Regions from separate parts of the Microbispora sp. H10670 genome, predicted to be linked through region 2. Evidence: riboswitches for the same ligand, from Rfam matches in the RefSeq annotation. Region 2 holds a riboswitch; the other holds the start of a gene.

Region 1 (4,951 bases), on a different contig from region 2:
CGACCAGTTCGGCCTGGGCCTTGATCGGGTCCGTCAGCCGGTCCGACAGGCCGATGACCCGATCACCCGGGCCGGCCGCCGTCACCCCCGGTCCCACCCGGTCGATCACCCCTGCCACGTCCCAGCCCAGGGCGTAGGTGTCGAGCCGGGGCGTGAGTCCGTGGTCGGGAAGGGCGCCGGAGACCGTGAAGAGGTCGATCGGGTTGACGGCCGCCGCCTCCACCCGGATCCGCACCTGTCCCGGCCCCGGCTCGGGCTCGGGCACCTCGGCCACCCGTACGACTCCGTCCCGCCCCACCAGTGCTCTCATGTGTCCTCCTCTCCGTACGACAGGAGGCTATGAAGAGTTACTCTCTTTCGGTAAGTAGGCACCCCGAGGTGCGTAACGGAGGCGGAGGGAAGATCATGCCCACCCGGACGGCGGCCCAGCGGCGGGAGGAGGCGCGGCGGCGGTACGACGCGTACGTGGCGACCTGCCCGTCCCGGCAGTTGCTCGACGCGCTCAGCGACAAGTGGGTGAGTCTCGTGCTGACCGCGCTCGCCCGCGGGTCCCTCCGCTACAGCGAACTGGCGAGGACGATCGCCGGGGTGAGTCAGAAGATGCTCACGCAGACGTTGCGGACGATGGAACGCGACGGACTGGTCTCGCGTACGGTCACCCCGTCGGTGCCGGTACGTGTCGACTACCGGCTCACTCCCCTGGGCGAGAACCTGATGCCGCTACTGGAAGCGATCAAGAATTGGGCGGAGATCCACATGGAGGACGTGGAGGCCGCCAGGGATGCGTATGACCGGCGGCCCGCCGCCGCACCTTGACGGCCTTCAGCAAAGGCGTTTACCGTCCCTGGAGGGTGGGCCGACGAATCATCGTCGTGGGGAGGGCGGACGATGGGTTATCCGGAGGTCGTCTACCGGGGTGAGGATCTCGCCTCGGACCTTGAGCGTGCCGGTCTCACCGAGGAGGACCTACTGCTGCTCGCCGAGCTGGCGAAGGGCGTCACCGCCGACCGGGTGGGCCGCAGCCTCGACGTCAGCGGCCGTACGGTGCGGCGGCGGCTGCGCTGCATCTGCGACCGGATCGGCGTGGCGACCGCTATCGAGGCCGTCGCCTGGGCCGCCCGCCGCCGTCTCATCTGAGCACGTCCCGAACTCGTCCGGCCGCGCACGCGGGCGCGGCCGGTGAACGGTGGTCGTGCACCTCGATCATGCGTGTGATCAGTCGGCGACGCGCACGCCGCCCGCGAACGGCCGTCCGGCGATCTTCGCGATGTGGATGACGTCACCGGTGCGCGGCGCGTGGACCATGTAGCCGCCGCCGATGTAGAGGCCCACATGGTGCAGGTCGGAGTAGAAGAACACGAGGTCGCCGGGGCGGAGCTGGTCGCGGGAGATGTGCGTGCCGGCCGTCCACTGGTCGCCCGTGTAGTGGGGCAGGCTGATGCCGACGGACTGGTAGGCGGCCATCACCAGGCCGGAGCAGTCGAACGAGCGCGGCCCTTCCGCGCCCCAGACGTACGGCTTGAGCTGCTGCGCGAGGGCCCAGCGCGCCGCCTGGGCGGCCTTGCCGCCCCCCACGATGGGGAACGACATCTTCCTGCGCGTCTCGGTGCCGACCTCTCGCGAGACCTGCCGGTAGAGGCTGCTCTCGGTCTTCTTGATCAGCTTCGTGATCTTGTCGCGCCGCGTGTCGAGGCCGTCCAGCAGCTTCCTGACCTCGCTCTGGCGGGCGGCGGCGCTGGACTTGGCCCGCGCGGCGGCGTCCATCGCCTTGCTGACCTCCGCGACCTCCTGGCTCTGCTGTAACTCCAGCGCGTACGTCGTGGAGGCCTGGTCGAGGTACTGCCGCGGGTCCGTGGACTTCACGAGCACCAGGGCGTTGCCGAGCCCGTTGGTCATGTAGGAGTGCTGGGCGAGGGCGCTCGCCCTCTGCCGGCGGGTCTCCAGTTCGGCCTCGCTCTTGGCGAGGTTCTTCTTGGCGAGATCGGCGGACCGCTCGGCCGCCTTCAGACGCACCCGCTCGCCGTTGTACTGCTCGGTGAGTGTCTCGATTTCGCTGTAGAGGTCCTCCACCTCCGCGGCGAGCTCCTTGAGGCTCGGCTTCGGGTCGGCGGTCGCGCGGACCACCGGAGCGCCGAATGTGACCGCGGCGAGCGCGACTCCGACGAAGGTGAACCGCCGGATGGCACCTGGACCGGCCGGGCCGGATCCGGGCCGTCGGCGACGGGCGTGCCTGCCCGCCTGCCGTCCTCCACGCATGCGCAACCGAGCTCCTCTCCCATAGGTGCCCCCGCACCGGCCGGCGTCGTCGTGACGGGTCGTGCGGCTGGGCACTGCCGAGCGCCTGCCGGGTTAGCTGACGGGTTCGGGCCGGAGCAGCCCTACCTTGCGGATTCACCCCTGGACGATCTGAACCTGAACCGATCCTGATCCCATGGATTGGGTCCCCGGCTCCTCTCCGCACCCGGCCCCCGACAGGGTTCGGGCACCGGCGCTTCGAGGATTCGGCGCCCGATCGTCGAGATCGCTCACGACGATCGGCATCGTCGCTGGACGATAGTGCACCCTGAGTTGTTGCTCAACCAGAACTCGCAAACCCGTCTACGTTTGACAACCAAATGATCACGCTAGGGTCACGAGTTGATCAGTGATACCGGCTGGTCTACCTGGGTTTGTGGTGCTTTGGTGACATCTGAGGTGCTGGTCGGAAGCAGAGAAAATCGATGCGCGGCCAGACGTGCGTCACGGGGTCCGATCCGGCGTCGATCCGTATTCCGGTGGCTACAGAACGTCAGGCGCGATGTCGGACGGACCGTTTGGGGTTGACCGTAAATCGGAGCCGCCTACGCCGATCCGCGCGCGACAGGCGAGGGGGACGGCGGGAGGGGCACTAGGCTGGCCGTTCATGGAGCAGGTCGCCGCACAGACACCGAGCGGATCCGGCGCCAGGGGCGTTATGGTGCGCCGGGCCAGGACCCCGGACGTCAGGGCGATCCGCCGCCTCGTCGACGCGTACTCGGGCGTCGGGCCGCGCCTGCTGAAGAAGAGCACGGTCACGCTGTACGAGGACGTCCAGGAGTTCTGGGTCGCGGAGATCGGCGGAGAGGTCGTCGGCTGCGGCGCGCTGCACGTGCTCTGGGAGGACCTGGCCGAGATCAGGACCGTCGCGGTGGATCCGGCGGTGCGCGGTGGAGGCGTCGGCTACCGGATCGTCGCCTCGCTCATCGACGCCGCGCGCGGCCTCGGCGTACGCAGGGTCTTCTGCCTCACGTTCGCCGTGGAGTTCTTCGCGCGCCATGGTTTCACCGAGATTCAGGGCACCCCCGTGTCGCCCGAGGTGTACGCGGAACTCCTCGCGTCGTACGACGAAGGAGTCGCCGAGTTCCTCGACCTGGAGCATGTCAAGCCGAACACACTGGGGAACACGCGAATGCTGCTGCATCTCGATCGCCATTGAGTCATAATGCCGACATTGGTGGCTGATCTTGACGGTCATGGTCAGTCGCTGCAAAGGTGACTGTTGATACGCGTGTCGCTACTTTTGGCGGTATCAGCGTGTGCTACTGAGATGCGGCGCATGCGTCTTCGAAACGAGGTGACACGGTGAGCACCGGACAGCCGCCGTACCCCCAGGACGAGTCGGACGGGACGCCACCGCCGCCTTCGAACCACGGGTACAACCCGGACAGACCTTCCCAGGACTACGACCCCGAGGCCACGGTCGTCGGCTATCGGGCACAGCAGACGGGCCCGCAGCAGACTCCCGGCCAGGACTCAGGCCAGGGCGGATACGGTCAGCAGCAGTACGGCCAGCCTTCACAGGGCGGGTACGGCCAGCAGGGTTATGGCCAGGACACCGGCCAGCAGGGCTATGGCCAGCAGTACGGTCAGCAGACCCCGCAGCAGGGCTATGGTCAGCAGCAGCAGTACGGCCAGTCTTCGCAGGGCGGGTACGGCCAGCAGGGTTATGGCCAGGACACCGGCCCGCAGGGGTACGGCCAGCAGGCTTCACAGCAGGGCTACGGCCAGCAGCAGTACGGCCAGTCCTCCCAGGGCGGTTATGGCCAGCAGGGTTATGGCCAGGAGACGGGCCCGCAGGGCTATGGCCAGCAGTACGGCCAGCAGGCCCCGCAGCAGGCGTCGCAGCAGGGCTACGGCCAGCAGTACGGTCAGCAGGCGTCGCAGCAGGGCTACGGCCAGCAGCAGTACGGCCAGTCCTCCCAGGGCGGGTACGGCCAGCAACAGGGTTACGGCGAGCAGCAGGGCCAGCCGACGGGCGGCTACGGCCAGCAGTCGCAGGGGGGCTACCAGCAGTACGGCCAGCAGACCGGCCCGCAGGCATCCGGCTCGCAGGCGTACGGCCAGCAGGGCTACGAGCAGCAGGGTTACGGCCAGCAGGCTCCGCAGCAGGGCTATGGTCAGCAGCAGTACGGCCAGCAGCAGTACGGCCAGCCCGGCTACGGCGGCGGGCAGGCCACGCCGGGGTACGGCCAGCCCGCCTACGGGCAGTCGTACGCGCCGCAGGGGGCGATCCCGCCCGGCGCGCCGGCCCCGCTGGCGGAGTGGTGGCAGCGCCTCGTCGCCCGGCTGATCGACGGTGTCGTCGTCGGGATCCCCTACATGATCCTCAGCGCCGTCATCGGGGGCTTGGTGTTCACCGCCGCCAGCATCGACCCGACGACCGGCGTCACGACCCTGGAGAGCGGGGCCTTCCTGGCCGCGCTGCTCGTCGCCGTGCTGGGGGGCGTCGTGATGGCCGTCTACGAGTTCTTCATGCTGCGCTCACGCGGGCAGACCCTCGGCAAGATGGCGATGGGCATCAAGGTCGTCCCGGTCGGCGGAACGCTGACCGCGGCGGGGCTGCCCCAGGACGCGGCGATGAAGCGCGCCGGAGTGCTCTTCGCCTTCCAGTTCCTGTCGTGGATTCCCTTCATCAAGTACCTCGCGAACCTGG
Region 2 (4,951 bases):
GACCGCCTGGCGTGACTGGCTGCTGCGGGCCGTCGCCGGAGACCCGGCCGACCTGCAGATCATGTATACGATCGACGGCGGCCGCCGGATGCCCGAGCGGACCCTCGACCGGCTGCCGGGATACGAGGGGTCCCGGCCGGTGCGGGTCGGCAACGCCGCCGCCCGGCAGTTCCAGCTCGACGTGTACGGCGAGGTGATCGACTGCCTCTACCAGGCCAGACAGGCGGGGCTGGGGCCGGAGGAGGACGCCTGGGACCCGCCGCGCGCGTTCATGGACTATCTGGAGGGCGCGTGGCGCGAGCCGGGCAACGGGCTCTGGGAGGTGCGCGGGCCGCGCCGCCCGTTCGTGCACGCGAAGGTCCTCGCGTGGGTGGCCGCGGACCGGATGGTCGCCTCGGTGGAGCGGCAGGGGCTCGACGGTCCGGTGGGCCGCTGGCGCGCCCTGCGGGAGGAGATCCACCAGGACGTGTGCGCCCACGGGTACGACCCCGGCCGCAACACCTTCACCCAGTTCTACGGCTCCAGAGGGCTGGACGCCGCGCTGCTGCTGATCCCCCGGCTCGGCTTCCTGCCGCTGGACGACCCCCGCCTGGCGGGAACCGTCGACGCCGTGTGCCGAGAGCTCACGGAGGACGGATTCGTGCTGCGCTACCGGCCGGAGGCCGACGGGGTGGACCGGCTGCCGGGCGGGGAGGGGGTCTTCGTCCCCTGCTCCTTCTGGCTCGCGCACGCGCTCGCCCTGCTGGGCCGGCGCAGGCGGGCGCGGGCGCTGTTCGAGCGGCTGCTGTCCCTGCGCAACGACGTCGGCCTGCTGGCGGAGGAGTACGACCCCGGCCTCCGCCGCCAGGTGGGCAACTTCCCCCAGGCCTACAGCCACGTCTCGATCGTCAACACGGCGGAGGCCCTGACGGCGCCGGCGCCATCTGCCTGACAGATGTACTTCATCTGCAATCCGCGCGTCTCGCGGTCTCCCCTCCGCGCCGTCCCCGGTTGCATGATGCAAGAGAGGGGTCTCGGGCCCCCGGCCACCTGGGAGAAGAGGTGACACATCATGGTGCAACCAGGTCTGGCTCGACGCCCGGACGTCACGAAGCTGCGCCAGACGTACGACCGGGCGGGATCGACCGCCCCGGCGCAGGTCATGGACGCGGTGACGCTCCTCGCCGGCCTCTACCTCGCCATCTCGCCGTGGATCGTGGGATTCACCGGGTTCGGCGGCCTGACGGTCAACAACCTGATCGTCGGGCTGGTCGTCACGGCGCTCGCGCTGAGCTGCGCCTCCGCGTTCGGCCGGACGTACGGCGTGAGCTGGGTGACACCGGTGCTCGGCGTCTGGGCGATCATCGCGCCGTGGGTGATCAGAGGCCAGCCGGCGACCACCGCGACCATCTGGAACAACGTGGTCACCGGAGCGGTGATCTTCCTGTTCGGCCTCGGCGCGCTCGCGTTCGCGGCCAACTACCGGCAGCACGAGCACGGCCGGCGGAGAGGAGTCGGCGCACCCGGCGGTGAGTGGTAGCCGGCGCGGCAGCCCGCCGCCTGCGGTCCACGCCAGCGGTCCGACGCGGCGGGGCCGGCCGGATCGACGGGGCGTGAGAGGGCCCGAGCCCGCTCACGCCCCGCCATCGTGCTTATGGGAGTCCGAGTGCCAGACGGGCCCGTACCGGACGATGTGGCGCATATCACGATTAGGTGCCGTCAGTGCGAGGACCTGCGGAAGCATGGTGCAGAAGGTGCAGAAATGGACCTGTTTGCCGGTTTTTCGGTCGTGTCCTACTCGTGATCTACTATGCTTCCGGTCAGTACGCCGGTGCGTGGTCCTCAACCCGAGGACGACCGGCGACCGCCGAATCCCGGATGTCATCGAACCCGGGAACCGGGGACCCACGTCTCTTCTGGGGTGAATCCGGACCATCCGGTAGGGCTACTCCTGGCCCGAACCCGTCAGCTAACCCGGTAGGCGGCCAAGGAGAGGAGAGCGCGTGGAGTGTCCGCTCCACCTGCCCACCCGGTCCGGCCTCCGTCGCCGGACCACATGCCCGCCCTGGAACGTCTCCAGGCTTCCGGGGTGACGGCGCGCCCGTGACGGGCTGCCACATCTCCCGTTTCTGAATCCCGTCCGACCCCGCCCGCCCGGGGACCGCCGCGGCCGTGTCCGCCGGTGCGTCCGCCGGCGTGACGGTCGGTGTGACGGTCATGCCCGCATGCCGTCGTGCCCGGCGGCGGGTTCGTCATGTTCTGACGCGCGCCATAGGAGCCTTCGATTTCTACCGATCCGATAGCACAGCAGTTGCTCGACGCCGTACGCCCGGAGCTCGGCTACCGGGAACGGCCCGGGAAGCCGACCAAGTTCGGCGAGTGGTACGCCGACAACATCGCCATGGACTCCGACTTCAAGGCGGCTCCCTGGTGCGACATGTTCGTCTCGTGGGCGGCCAGCCGGGCGGGCGTGCAGGACCACGTCGGCGAGTTCGCGCTGACCACCCGGCACGCCAAGTGGTTCGAGCAGCAGGGCGCCTGGAGCCGCAAGCCGGAACCCGGTGCCGTGGTCTTCTTCGACTGGTCGGGGTCGAAGCGCATCAAGGACATCGACCACGTCGGCATCGTCGAGAAGGTCGTCGGCGGCAAGGTCCACACGATCGAGGGCAACGTCGACGGCGTCTGGCTCAAGCGCAAGGTGCGCGACTCCAGCAAGATCGTCGGGTACGGCCTGCCGCGCAAGGTCAAGGTGATCCCGAAGGTGACCGTCACCGTGCAGCCCGTGGCGGCGGACGCGGCGGTCCAGGGGGCGGTGGTCCAGGGGGCGGCGTCGGCCACGCGGAGCATGGCCGCGGGTCACGGGCAGCCGCCGGGCACGGCCTTCTCGCCGAGCGACGCCGTCCTGCCGGCCGGTCTGCTGTTCGCGCTCGTGTCGACCGCGGTGACCGGTCTGCGCTTCAGGGCAGCCGCGGCGGCGACGTCCGGCGGACGGCACCGCAGGGGTGGCCCGCGGCGGGAGGGGTACGGCGGCGAGCGGCGCGGCCAGGAGGTCGTGGGAGCCGGGGTGTCCGGCCCCGCCGCGGCGCAGGAGCCGTTCCACCTCCCCGGCTGACCGGCCGGAGAGGCGCCTGGGAACACTCTGGGAGTTTGAGATCGTTTGCGGATGTCTGTGAAATTCGGTGACTCGCGCGGCTAGGGTGGGCAGCCACCCGCGGAAGCCGTGGAGCCTTCCCCCGATACGACCGCTGGGAGTTGTCTCACATGTACGGGCGCGTCCCCTCACAGACGAGCCAGGATGATCAGTTTCGTCAGGAGATCCTCTCCAGCGACGAGCCGTCCGGCGCGAAGAGCAGGAAGCCCCTCGTCATCGTCGCCGTGATCCTGGTCGCCGTACTCGCGGCGGCGGGCGCGGGCTTCGCGTTGCGCGGCGCCACGGACCCGGGCCCCTCCGCGGGCGGTGCCGGGCAGCAGACGGCGCCGGCGCAGGAGAACGGCGCCGGTGATCCCGCCGAGGCGGGACCGGACTCCGGGACCGGTGCCGAGGACGGCACGGATGACGGCTCGGATGACGGCTCGGCGGGCGACGCCGAGGGTGGTGGCGCGGACGGCGGTGCGGACGGAGGCTCCGCGCAGGCGCCCGCCGGAGACGGCACGGGCACCGGCTCCGGCGCCGGTGGGTCCACCGGTCAGGCGCCCGGAGGCACGGGCCAGGCGAAGACCGGGCCGGCCGGAAAGGCGGGCGGCGGCACGAAGGGCGGCGCGGGCACCGGCTCCGGCGGAGGCGACGACACGCCCTCGACGGCCGGTGGCTCCGGCGGCCTCATCCCGGGGGAGTGCGCCGCCTCCGGATGCTGAGTCCGCATGACGACCGCGTGCCCGGCGAGTGCGCCGCCGCCGCGAACCTGGCCGGCTTCCGGCGGGCGTACCGGATCACCAGGTCCGTGCGGGCGCCGGCTCAGGAGGACGGATCGGGCCAGCCGAGCGGGAACGAGACGGTCGTGGGCGGTTCGCCGGCCGCGTCGGTGAACTCGCGCATGGCGGTGATCAGAGCCTGACGCCGGGGAGCGGGCATCCGGGCGAGTATCGCCGCGATCTCCGCCTTGCGCCGGGCCGTGACCTCGTCCACGATGCGCGAGCCGACGTCGGTCAGCCGCAGCAGCGTCTCCCGCCGGTTCTGCGGGTTCACCTCGCGCTTCAGCAGCCCGGCGGCGGCGAGGCGGTCCGCCATCCGCATCGCGGTCGAGGGATTCACGCCGAGTCTCTCGGCCAGCGTGACCAGTTTGGTCTCTCCCAGCCCGACCACCAGCAGCATCCGGAACTGCGGCAGTGTGACTCTGTCCTCCGCGGAGGCGAGGGAGCGTGCGGAGATCGCGACGAGCACCCGCGACGCGGTGAGCACGGCGGACGTGACGGCCTCCAGGTCGTCCGCGATCGGCTCCTCGTCCCCATCCTTAGCCATAGGCATCGTTTTTACACGGTCCCAGCCGCCGTCTCGTCATTGCACCGGACAAAGGTTCCCACCCTGTGACCAGGAGTTGTACGGCGAGGACGGTGGCGGTGCGTCCCGACATGCACCTCTGTGCGAGCGCGTGTGCTGATCGCTTCTGTGGGTAGTCGCGGGGGCACGGAAAACACGGAGGGAAACGATGGGCTGGAGCTACCGTAAGTCAATCAAGATGGGGCCTTTCAGACTCAACCTGTCGCGCGGCGGCGTGGGCCACAGCTACGGCGGCCGCGCCTTCCGCGTGACCAAGACGGCGGACGGGCGTCGCACCCTCACGGTGAACCTGCCCGGCGGCTTCCACTGGAAGAAGACGCTCAGTTAGAGCGGGTGCGTGACGCGCCGGGCGCGGCCTCCGGCCCGCCCGGCGCAGGACCCCCGGCGGCGTCACTTCTCCAGGCGTCACTTCCCCGAACTCGTTTCTCCGTGCTCGTTTCTCCGGGCGTCACTTCTTCGGGTGCAGAGCCGAGG

What was found. Region 2 has a riboswitch for cyclic di-AMP ahead of HHX33_RS36495 (CHAP domain-containing protein). Riboswitches for the same ligand answer to the same signal wherever they lie in the genome.
Region 1: it holds a riboswitch for cyclic di-AMP, as region 2 does, so the genes downstream of both, HHX33_RS31995 (NlpC/P60 family protein) here and HHX33_RS36495 (CHAP domain-containing protein) in region 2, are expected to answer to the same signal.

What each region holds. Positions count from the first base shown of each region.
Region 1 covers NZ_JABBWW010000038.1:2,608-7,558, reverse strand. The annotation lists gene HHX33_RS32010 (NADP-dependent oxidoreductase) at 1-310, opposite strand, end outside; gene HHX33_RS32005 (winged helix-turn-helix transcriptional regulator) at 406-816, shown strand; gene HHX33_RS32000 (LuxR C-terminal-related transcriptional regulator) at 889-1,137, shown strand; gene HHX33_RS31995 (NlpC/P60 family protein) at 1,216-2,256, opposite strand; cyclic di-AMP (ydaO/yuaA leader) riboswitch at 2,324-2,477, opposite strand; gene HHX33_RS31990 (amino-acid N-acetyltransferase) at 2,903-3,454, shown strand; gene HHX33_RS37535 (RDD family protein) at 3,601-4,951, shown strand, end outside.
Region 2 covers NZ_JABBWW010000021.1:111,660-116,610, reverse strand. The annotation lists gene HHX33_RS26025 (glycoside hydrolase family 15 protein) at 1-931, shown strand, start outside; gene HHX33_RS26020 (SPW repeat protein) at 1,052-1,519, shown strand; cyclic di-AMP (ydaO/yuaA leader) riboswitch at 1,835-1,979, shown strand; gene HHX33_RS36495 (CHAP domain-containing protein) at 2,291-3,091, shown strand; gene HHX33_RS26010 (hypothetical protein) at 3,241-3,834, shown strand; gene HHX33_RS26005 (MarR family winged helix-turn-helix transcriptional regulator) at 3,935-4,438, opposite strand; gene HHX33_RS26000 (DUF4236 domain-containing protein) at 4,626-4,805, shown strand; gene HHX33_RS25995 (DUF2945 domain-containing protein) at 4,926-4,951, opposite strand, start outside.